2 regions of the Peribacillus sp. TH27 genome follow, and region 2 is predicted to be linked to the other one. Evidence: predicted binding sites of a transcription regulator. Region 2 holds the regulator's gene; the other holds the start of a gene.

Region 1 (4,021 bases), 4.7 Mb from region 2:
ATAAGATCCTGTTGTCAAATTTTCATTTTGAGAGACATGTTCTAAATTCATAAAAGGTGACGATAATTCATAAATCTCTTTCCACTCTGAATCGAGACCACTTGCTGAAATTAATGTAACATCCTCACCTAATCTACCTAAATTTTCAGCAATATTTCTTGCTACTCCTCCAACCGATCTAGAAGATCTTACTGGATTAGATGTTTCATTAGTAATTTTATATTTTGTATAAAATTTCTTATCTACGTTAGCACCTCCTATGCAAACAATAGGAGCTATTTCATTTAAAACATAAGCCTTGCCAAAGACATACTCTTTCTTGATTAATCCAGAAATAATATTAGCAATAGACGACTTTGATATACCCACAATTTCCGATAACTCCTGTTGAGAAATAAAGGGATTTTCTCGAATCATATCTAATATCAACTCTTCTTTTTCATTAATATCATTAGCCATTTTTACACCTCACTTCTTTAAACAATTGTTTATTCTATGAACATACGTTTAGTACACGCTTACATTTTTAATTGTCAATAATATTTTAAATAATTATTCAATTACAAATGACACCATGTTATTTTATTGAAAATTTTATTTTGCGCCTAATGTTGTACTACTTTCTTTTTAATTAACAATATATTTCTATTAAGCATTGTTGGTAAGCTCATGCCTAGAAGAATGGTTACAATACCTACTATTTGCAGTGAAGTAACATTTTCACTTAACAATATGACTGACACCATCACTGCGATTGGCAATTCAATAGCACCCAATATTGATGACATACTCAATCCAACTTTAGGAACTGCAATAGTGAATAAGAAAACCGGAATAATCATCCCAAATAACCCCAATATCAAACCATAAATCCAAAGTCCTTCGCTAAACAAGGTTCCATTCCAAATAACTTCTGGAGACTGAAAAACAACCGACATCATAAAAGCAAAGAATGAAACCAATACTAAGCGATTAGTGGTATTCATATTTGTAGTTGCTCTACCGTTTACAAATAAAAATAGGGAATAACAAAGAGCAGCTGCTAAACCCCATAACCAACCTTGAAAAGGTATTTGAGATAAATCAACATCTATCAAACCCGCAGCTGGTATGGTCCCTGCAACCAATATTATTAGAGATATCAATTCAATTCGACTGGGAAATTTTCGTTTTGTTATACAAGAAATCAACATGCCTATCCATGTAAATTGAAACAATAGTACAACGGCCAAGGATGCAGGTAAATAGTTCAAAGAAAGACCATAAAAAATATTTGTCAACCCTGTAAATACTCCAGCTAAGAAAAGAATTTTAACTCCATTAAAGCTAAATTTTGTTCGGTTTGTCAGAATGAAAATACATACTGCAATACAAAAACCGAAAAAAAATTGACTTGTAACAGCTTCAGATGCCGAAAAACCACTACTCATTGCTAGTTTTATGATAGTTGAAACTAAACCATAACTACTAGCTGCTATTACTACCAACAAGGGGTACAGATAAATCTTCATTATTCTAATTCCTCCTATCATTTTTTAATATTCATTGAATTTTAAATATGATTTTTGAAAATCCAACAAAAAATCATAATCTTCAATATAGATCAAAGATAAACATTTTTACAATCTATTTTTTGTTTATTATTGATTGGCCAATCATTTGTCTGTAATATTTAGATAGCGTATAATTTATTTGTCGCTAGAAATGAGAATACTAAAAAATTTTAATATCTTTCAAAAAAATGAATTAATCCTATTGTTTTACTTTGGTTCGAAAAAAGGGTATTTTGTATACTAAGAAATTTCGGCTATCTTGTAAACAAACAGAAGTTAAAGTTATTATGATTAATCTATTTAAACGTTTACAAACTTTTGTTTATATAATAAACTATCGTTTAATGAGAAGTGAGGCTACTTCATGGATAAAGAGAAACAAATTTTAGATTACATAAAAATAAATCCTTTCATATCACAGCAAGAATTAGCAAGTAAAGTTGGTTTATCACGACCTGCAGTTGCCAATTATATTGCTAACTTGACGAAACGTGGTGAAATAAAAGGACGCGCCTATATTCTCCGAGAAGAATCATCGATTGTCTGTATTGGAGGGGCAAACACAGACCGGAAAGCCCGATCAAATCAGGAGGTGCGTTTATATTCATCTAATCCAGTAAAAATTACTGAAGCTTGTGGCGGTATAGCACGCAACTTTGCCGAAAATTTAAGTCGACTCGGCTGTAGCACTACTCTAATGGCTTGTGTAGGGGACGACAAAGAAGGTAACTGGATACTGAATGAAACGAAAAGACAAGGAGTGGATGTTAGTCAAGTATGGGTTTTACCAACAGAGCGAACAGGGACTTTTACCACCTTATTAGATATTAATGGTGAAAGCATTGTCTCCATGGCTGATATGAATATATACGAAAAAATAACAACATCTATGTTTGAGGAAAAATGGTCCTATATCATTTCCTCCCAAGCTGTTTTTTTGGATACGAATATTCCTAAGGAATGTCTCAGTTATTTAATTAACCGCTGCCGTGATGAAAACATTCCTATGTACATTGACCCTGTATCTACAGCCAAAGCACGAAAACTTCCATTTCGTCTTGACGGTGTAGAACTGCTGATGCCTAACCGAGAAGAAGCAGAGATACTTGCTGAAATAAAAATCGAATCAATCAAGGATTGCCAATTAGCCTGTGAAAAAATTAGACAGCGTGGCGTTCAAAAAGTTATTATCACACTTGGTGATCAGGGGGTTTATTATTTTTCTACAGAGGAATCTGGACACTTGCCTCCTTTCAAAACTGACGTAGTTGATGTCACAGGGGCTGGTGAAGCATTTTCTTCATGTGCAATCTACGGAATCCTGAACGAAGAATCGCTATTTAGTGCTTGCAAATTAGGTCTTGCTGGTGCTGCTCTTACCATTCAAACTGAAGAATCTATATCATCATTTTTGAAACCTGAAAAAATTCATGAAATAGTAAAGAATTTTTCGTGATGAAATCATATTCTCACCTTAGAAATACTCCATTTCGTTACTTAAGGATGATTATTTCGTTGTGAATGTCATATCCACAAAAAATTAGTCCCCTTTTCTTGAAAGAGCATCTGCCTTTTCCTTAGCAGATGCTCTTTTTAGACGAGTTTCTTCTATATATAATCATCCTTTTTACATCTCTTTCGTATTCTTATGCCAACTTATAAAATGTCAGCTTTTTAACGTCTAATTCTCCCATCGCTTTAAGTTATTCAACCCTCCTGTTTTCCAACAATCAACATATTTTGAGTTCGATTACGGATATTAATATAGATATTGATACTGCGATGACGATTTTTGTGTTCGATATGCCTATTCAGCCTTAGTCTTTAGCTATACTAAAATAAATTAGGAGGTATAATCCATCGTTACAAGGATAATCAACCTTTACATAGAAAAAGCAGCCCGGCATACTTATGGTATTGTTCACAAATCCATGTTCGATAAAGATTTGTGTATGTATTTCCCATACAGATTCTCTTTTACTACTTCCACCTAAAAGTTTGATGATAAGGACGAACGACCTGATACTTTTTTCAGAATTGTTGGCGGATAATCGGACCTCCACGCTCTTTGGACATCAAGGTAATCGCTGTCACCTGCCACTGTGATACTCTCTGGATCCATGCCCTGTAATTGGATCCGATATTAAGGGACAAAAATCCCCTTCACAAATAATCCTAAACAGACACATGAATATTCTTAATATTTCTTGGATATTCTCATAAATGATGAATTTGATTACTAATTGACAAAATAGAGAATAACTCACCTTGGTTATGGATAAGAAAAAAGACACTACTCGTAAAGTTAGTGTCTTTTTTTAGAAAACATTCATTTAATAGGAATGGTACATTTTAAGTTGAAATGTCGTAGCAGTGATATTTCTTAGGATCTATTAACATGATTCAACAACTTTATATAATTTTTTGATTGGAAGTGTTTTTGAATTTTTCTTTCGTTGTTTTTTTCA
Region 2 (4,021 bases):
GATACAGAGAATTTTTCGGGTGCCTTTCCAGAAGTGCCTAAATCAGGTGTTTATAATATAACGATTGATGTAAAAGAAAAAAATATAGATGGTACTGAAAGAACTCGTACTTTGATTCGCTCAGTCTATATTGAAAAATAGAATAAAAAAATTAGGAAATAGCCCTCTCTTTATTGAGAGGGCATCTTGTTTAGGGGATACAGGGAGAAGAGCGTTATGCAGAAGCAATAAGGCTCTCTTTATTTTATTTAAAGATTTCTACTTAGGAAAATTTGTTAATAAAACAATTCGATGTGTGTATTTTTAGGAATTAACTATGTAGCTTAAACTTGAATTCAAAAGGAGAATAAGGTTTAAGAATACTTGCATCTGCAGAAAAAGCTGCAAACCGCTGTTTACTTAATCCTTATTTTGATTAGAATCTCTATATGACAAAATGGCAGTTTTGAGCGCAGCATAATTGCCTATGCTTGCGTAACCATAGAACCAGCCCATGAAAATGCCTGCTACAAAGTGATGACGATGGCTAATGAAAATGGAAATGATTAATCCTAGAACTATAGCAATTGTAGGTATGAATTTTGGAGGGATATGAAACATGATCTTCAAAATTTGAGTCAAGATTATGATAGTTGGGATGGCTATTACTGCATCCCAAAAGTTTGTATGGATGGTTGGGAAATCCAAATAATAACACCACTTTCACGAGAAAGTAAAGGAAGGTTTATTTAATTAATTTTTACCATCAATAAAGTATTTATACCTTAAGATTTAGACCGATTAAGAGGAATGTTTAAATGCTCTTGATTTGACTTGGTTTGAGGGTTTTTCATGGTTCAAAATAAAAAACTTTGAATCCATTACATAATGGTGGATTCAAAGTTTTTTTTGATGTAAGTCATCCCAAAGTTCTTCCATTAAACCATCCATTTCTTTTCTTTATTTATATTGTTCTTCCTAGGATACCTCGATAGTAATACCTTCAAAAGTCAATACGTCTCCGACTTGAGTATTTTTCGGAAGTGAGTTTCTGGACAGTCTTTCCTTTCCCCGTTTACTTGAGCTAGTTCACCTACAAAACGTTCAATTATCTCATAAATCATCCTTTTTCACCGTCTTTACTCTTAAAGATTTAAAGATTGCCCGATACACCTTTTGGACAGTTATTAAACGTTTAACTACAGTAGAAGTAGGAGAGCAGTAAAAAAATGAGTAGGGAGCAAGATTTGGTTTTATGAGTAAAAACTTTCCTTAAGCACTTTCATCCGTACTGAAAGATCGAAACGAGGTATTTTGCCTTTTTAATACATAGGTACTGTTAACTGAAATATGAAGTCAAAGATCGCTTGATAGATTAAAGAGAAAAAGTAGATACTCCTATTAAAAACGATTTCTACTAAAAAATAAAAAATTCACAAAAACATAGTCTTCCATATGCATATTGATGGAATATGGGACATAAATTAGACAAACAAAAAAAGCGCAGTTAGCGCTTTTAGTGTATTTGTCTATACAGGCCTATTACTTTTCCAAGTATCGTGACACCTCTTAAAATAATTGGTTCCATATTTGAATTTTCAGGCTGAAGCCGTATGTAATCCGGTTCCTTAAAGAATCGTTTTACCGTGGCTTCATCATCTTCAGTCATGGCTACTACGATATCTCCATTATTGGCATTGCTCTGTTGTTTCACGATGACATAATCCCCATCATGAATTCCTGCTTCAATCATACTTTCTCCCATGATTTCGAGCATGAATACATGATCATCATGAGGAACCATACTTTCGGGAAGTGGGAAGTATTCTTCTATGTTCTCAATGGCGGTTATCGGCATGCCTGCTGTTACTTTCCCAAGCAACGGCACGTTAACGACATTAGTCTTAGGTATAGTGTTGGCTTCCTCTATGTTTAAGATTTCAATGGCCCTCGGCTTAGTAGGATCACGTCTGATTAGTCCTTTACTTTCCAAACGAGATAAATGTCCATGTACCGTTGAACTTGATGCAAGTCCCACTGCTTCGCCAATCTCTCTTACGGAAGGTGGATACCCTTTTTGGCGAACCTCTTCTTTAATGAAATCAAGAATATCTTGCTGCCGTTTTGATAGTTTAGTCATATGTGCACCTCTTCTCCAAAGTTCTTTGCTTTATTATAGCATGGCCCCTATTTCTATACAAACATAAGTTCGAATTTTGTTGTTGACTGAAACAAACGTTCGTACTATAATCTGGGTATAAGATACGAACGAACATTCGCCTTGGAGGGATATTTATGAAAAAGTTGTACAAAAATTATATTTATACGATTCTATTAGCGGGATCAGTATTTATCTTTTCAATTTTATTCTCCTGCACATTAGACAAAAATCAAAAAAATAATTTTCTTTCAATAGAAGTAAATGAAGGTGATACCTTATGGGAGATTGCAGAAAAATATGAAGAAGCTGATTTGACAAAAAAAGAATTCATTGGTTGGATAGAAGAGCACAACGAAGTCAGTGCAGATTCAATTAAACCTGGTCAAGTCATCGTCATTCCGGTTAAAAGTGAAAAGCTTGTTCAGAATTTGGCAAGTCAGCAGTAAGTAGTAAAGGTAGGGTATTATGAAAGCAGTAATTTATTGTAGAGTAAGTACGGAAAAAGAGTCGCAGGAAACATCGTTAGCTAGGCAGGAAGATGAATTAGTCAAATTGGCTGAGAAAATGGATATGGATGTAGTATCTATTATAAAAGAGCAAGCAAGCGGTTACGAATTAAACCGTGATGGTATTTTTGACATGCTGGATCTATTTAAAACTAAAGAGGCTGAAGTTCTATTAATTCAAGACGAAACGAGACTAGGCAGAGGAAATGCAAAAATTGCTCTGTTTCATGTTGTTCTTAAAGAAGGCGTTAAAATCTATACACTTTCCCATGATGGGGAACTTGAGCTATCGGATTCAGATGCTATGGTTATCCAAATAGTCGGCATTGTAGAAGAATATCAAAGGAAACTACATAATTTAAAAATTAAACGCGGGATGTTACGAGCAGTGGAAAAGGGATATCGCCCTCAAAAAAACCTTCAAAACCAGAGTAATTCTACTGGAAGAGACCGTAAGGAGATACCTATTGAAGAAATTGTTAAACTTCGGGTAAATGGATTGACGTTTGCAGAAATCGCAGCCACGTTAAGGGGCTTTGGCTATAATGTATCCAAAGCTACAGTTCACAGGCGCTTTCTTGAATATCAACAGAATACACCTGAAAGTCAATCATAGAACTTGTAATTTCGCTTTTTTTTTAATACGATGTCAATATCCGTACATTAGAAGGAGCGAAATTATGCTATCAAAAGAAAAACTAGCCCGTATTAATGAACTTTCTAAAAAGGCTAAGGCAGAAGGCTTAACAGAAGTTGAGTCTAAAGAGCAAACCCAATTGAGAAGTGAGTACTTGGAAACATTCAGACGTTCTATGTCCGATACGCTGGAACATGTGAAAGTTGTTGATCCGGAAGGAAATGATGTCACACCTCAAAAAATTAAAAATATAAAGGAAAAAAGAAACTTACATTAATGAATGGGGCTATCTGATGGAACTTTTCATTGGCGGGCCTTCTTATGGTCTTTAGAATTAAAAGGAGAATGCATTCATGTATGTATTCTCCTTTTTAGCTTAACCTAAATAGTGGACTTCTCTAGTTACTAGAAAATTGAAATATTGGGGAAGGATTTAGTGATTTTAGTTGTGATATTAAGCAGGTCACTATAATATAAAGAGGTACATTACAGGAAGGGATGTTTTACAATATGTTAGATAAATTAGATGCACTTTCTATCAATACAATTCGTACATTATCGATTGATGCAATTGAAAAGGCTAATTCTGGTCATCCGGGAATGCCAATGGGTGCAGCCCCGATGGCGTATAAACTTTGGACTGAATATATGAATCATAACCCTAAAAACCCTGATTGGTTTAATAGAGACCGTTTTGTTCTTTCTGCTGGTCATGGATCTATGCTGTTATACAGCCTT

The links. Region 2 encodes LexA, which represses DNA repair genes until DNA is damaged. Its sites were predicted from a motif close to CGAACATATGTTCG; they were not measured.
Region 1: the regulator LexA is predicted to act here: its motif matches at 1,865-1,878, upstream of JFU24_RS28760 (carbohydrate kinase).

The regions. Positions count from the first base shown of each region.
Region 1 covers NZ_JAEKEV010000002.1:5,692,881-5,696,901, reverse strand. The annotation lists gene JFU24_RS28770 (carbohydrate kinase) at 1-447, opposite strand, end outside; gene JFU24_RS28765 (EamA family transporter) at 606-1,505, opposite strand; gene JFU24_RS28760 (carbohydrate kinase) at 1,918-3,009, shown strand; gene JFU24_RS28755 (MFS transporter) at 3,966-4,021, opposite strand, start outside.
Region 2 covers NZ_JAEKEV010000002.1:1,033,306-1,037,326, reverse strand. The annotation lists gene JFU24_RS06305 (esterase/lipase family protein) at 1-141, shown strand, start outside; gene JFU24_RS06300 (hypothetical protein) at 400-687, opposite strand; gene lexA (transcriptional repressor LexA) at 1,496-2,119, opposite strand; gene yneA (cell division suppressor protein YneA) at 2,275-2,586, shown strand; gene JFU24_RS06285 (YneB family resolvase-like protein) at 2,606-3,262, shown strand; gene JFU24_RS06280 (DUF896 domain-containing protein) at 3,327-3,560, shown strand; gene tkt (transketolase) at 3,794-4,021, shown strand, end outside.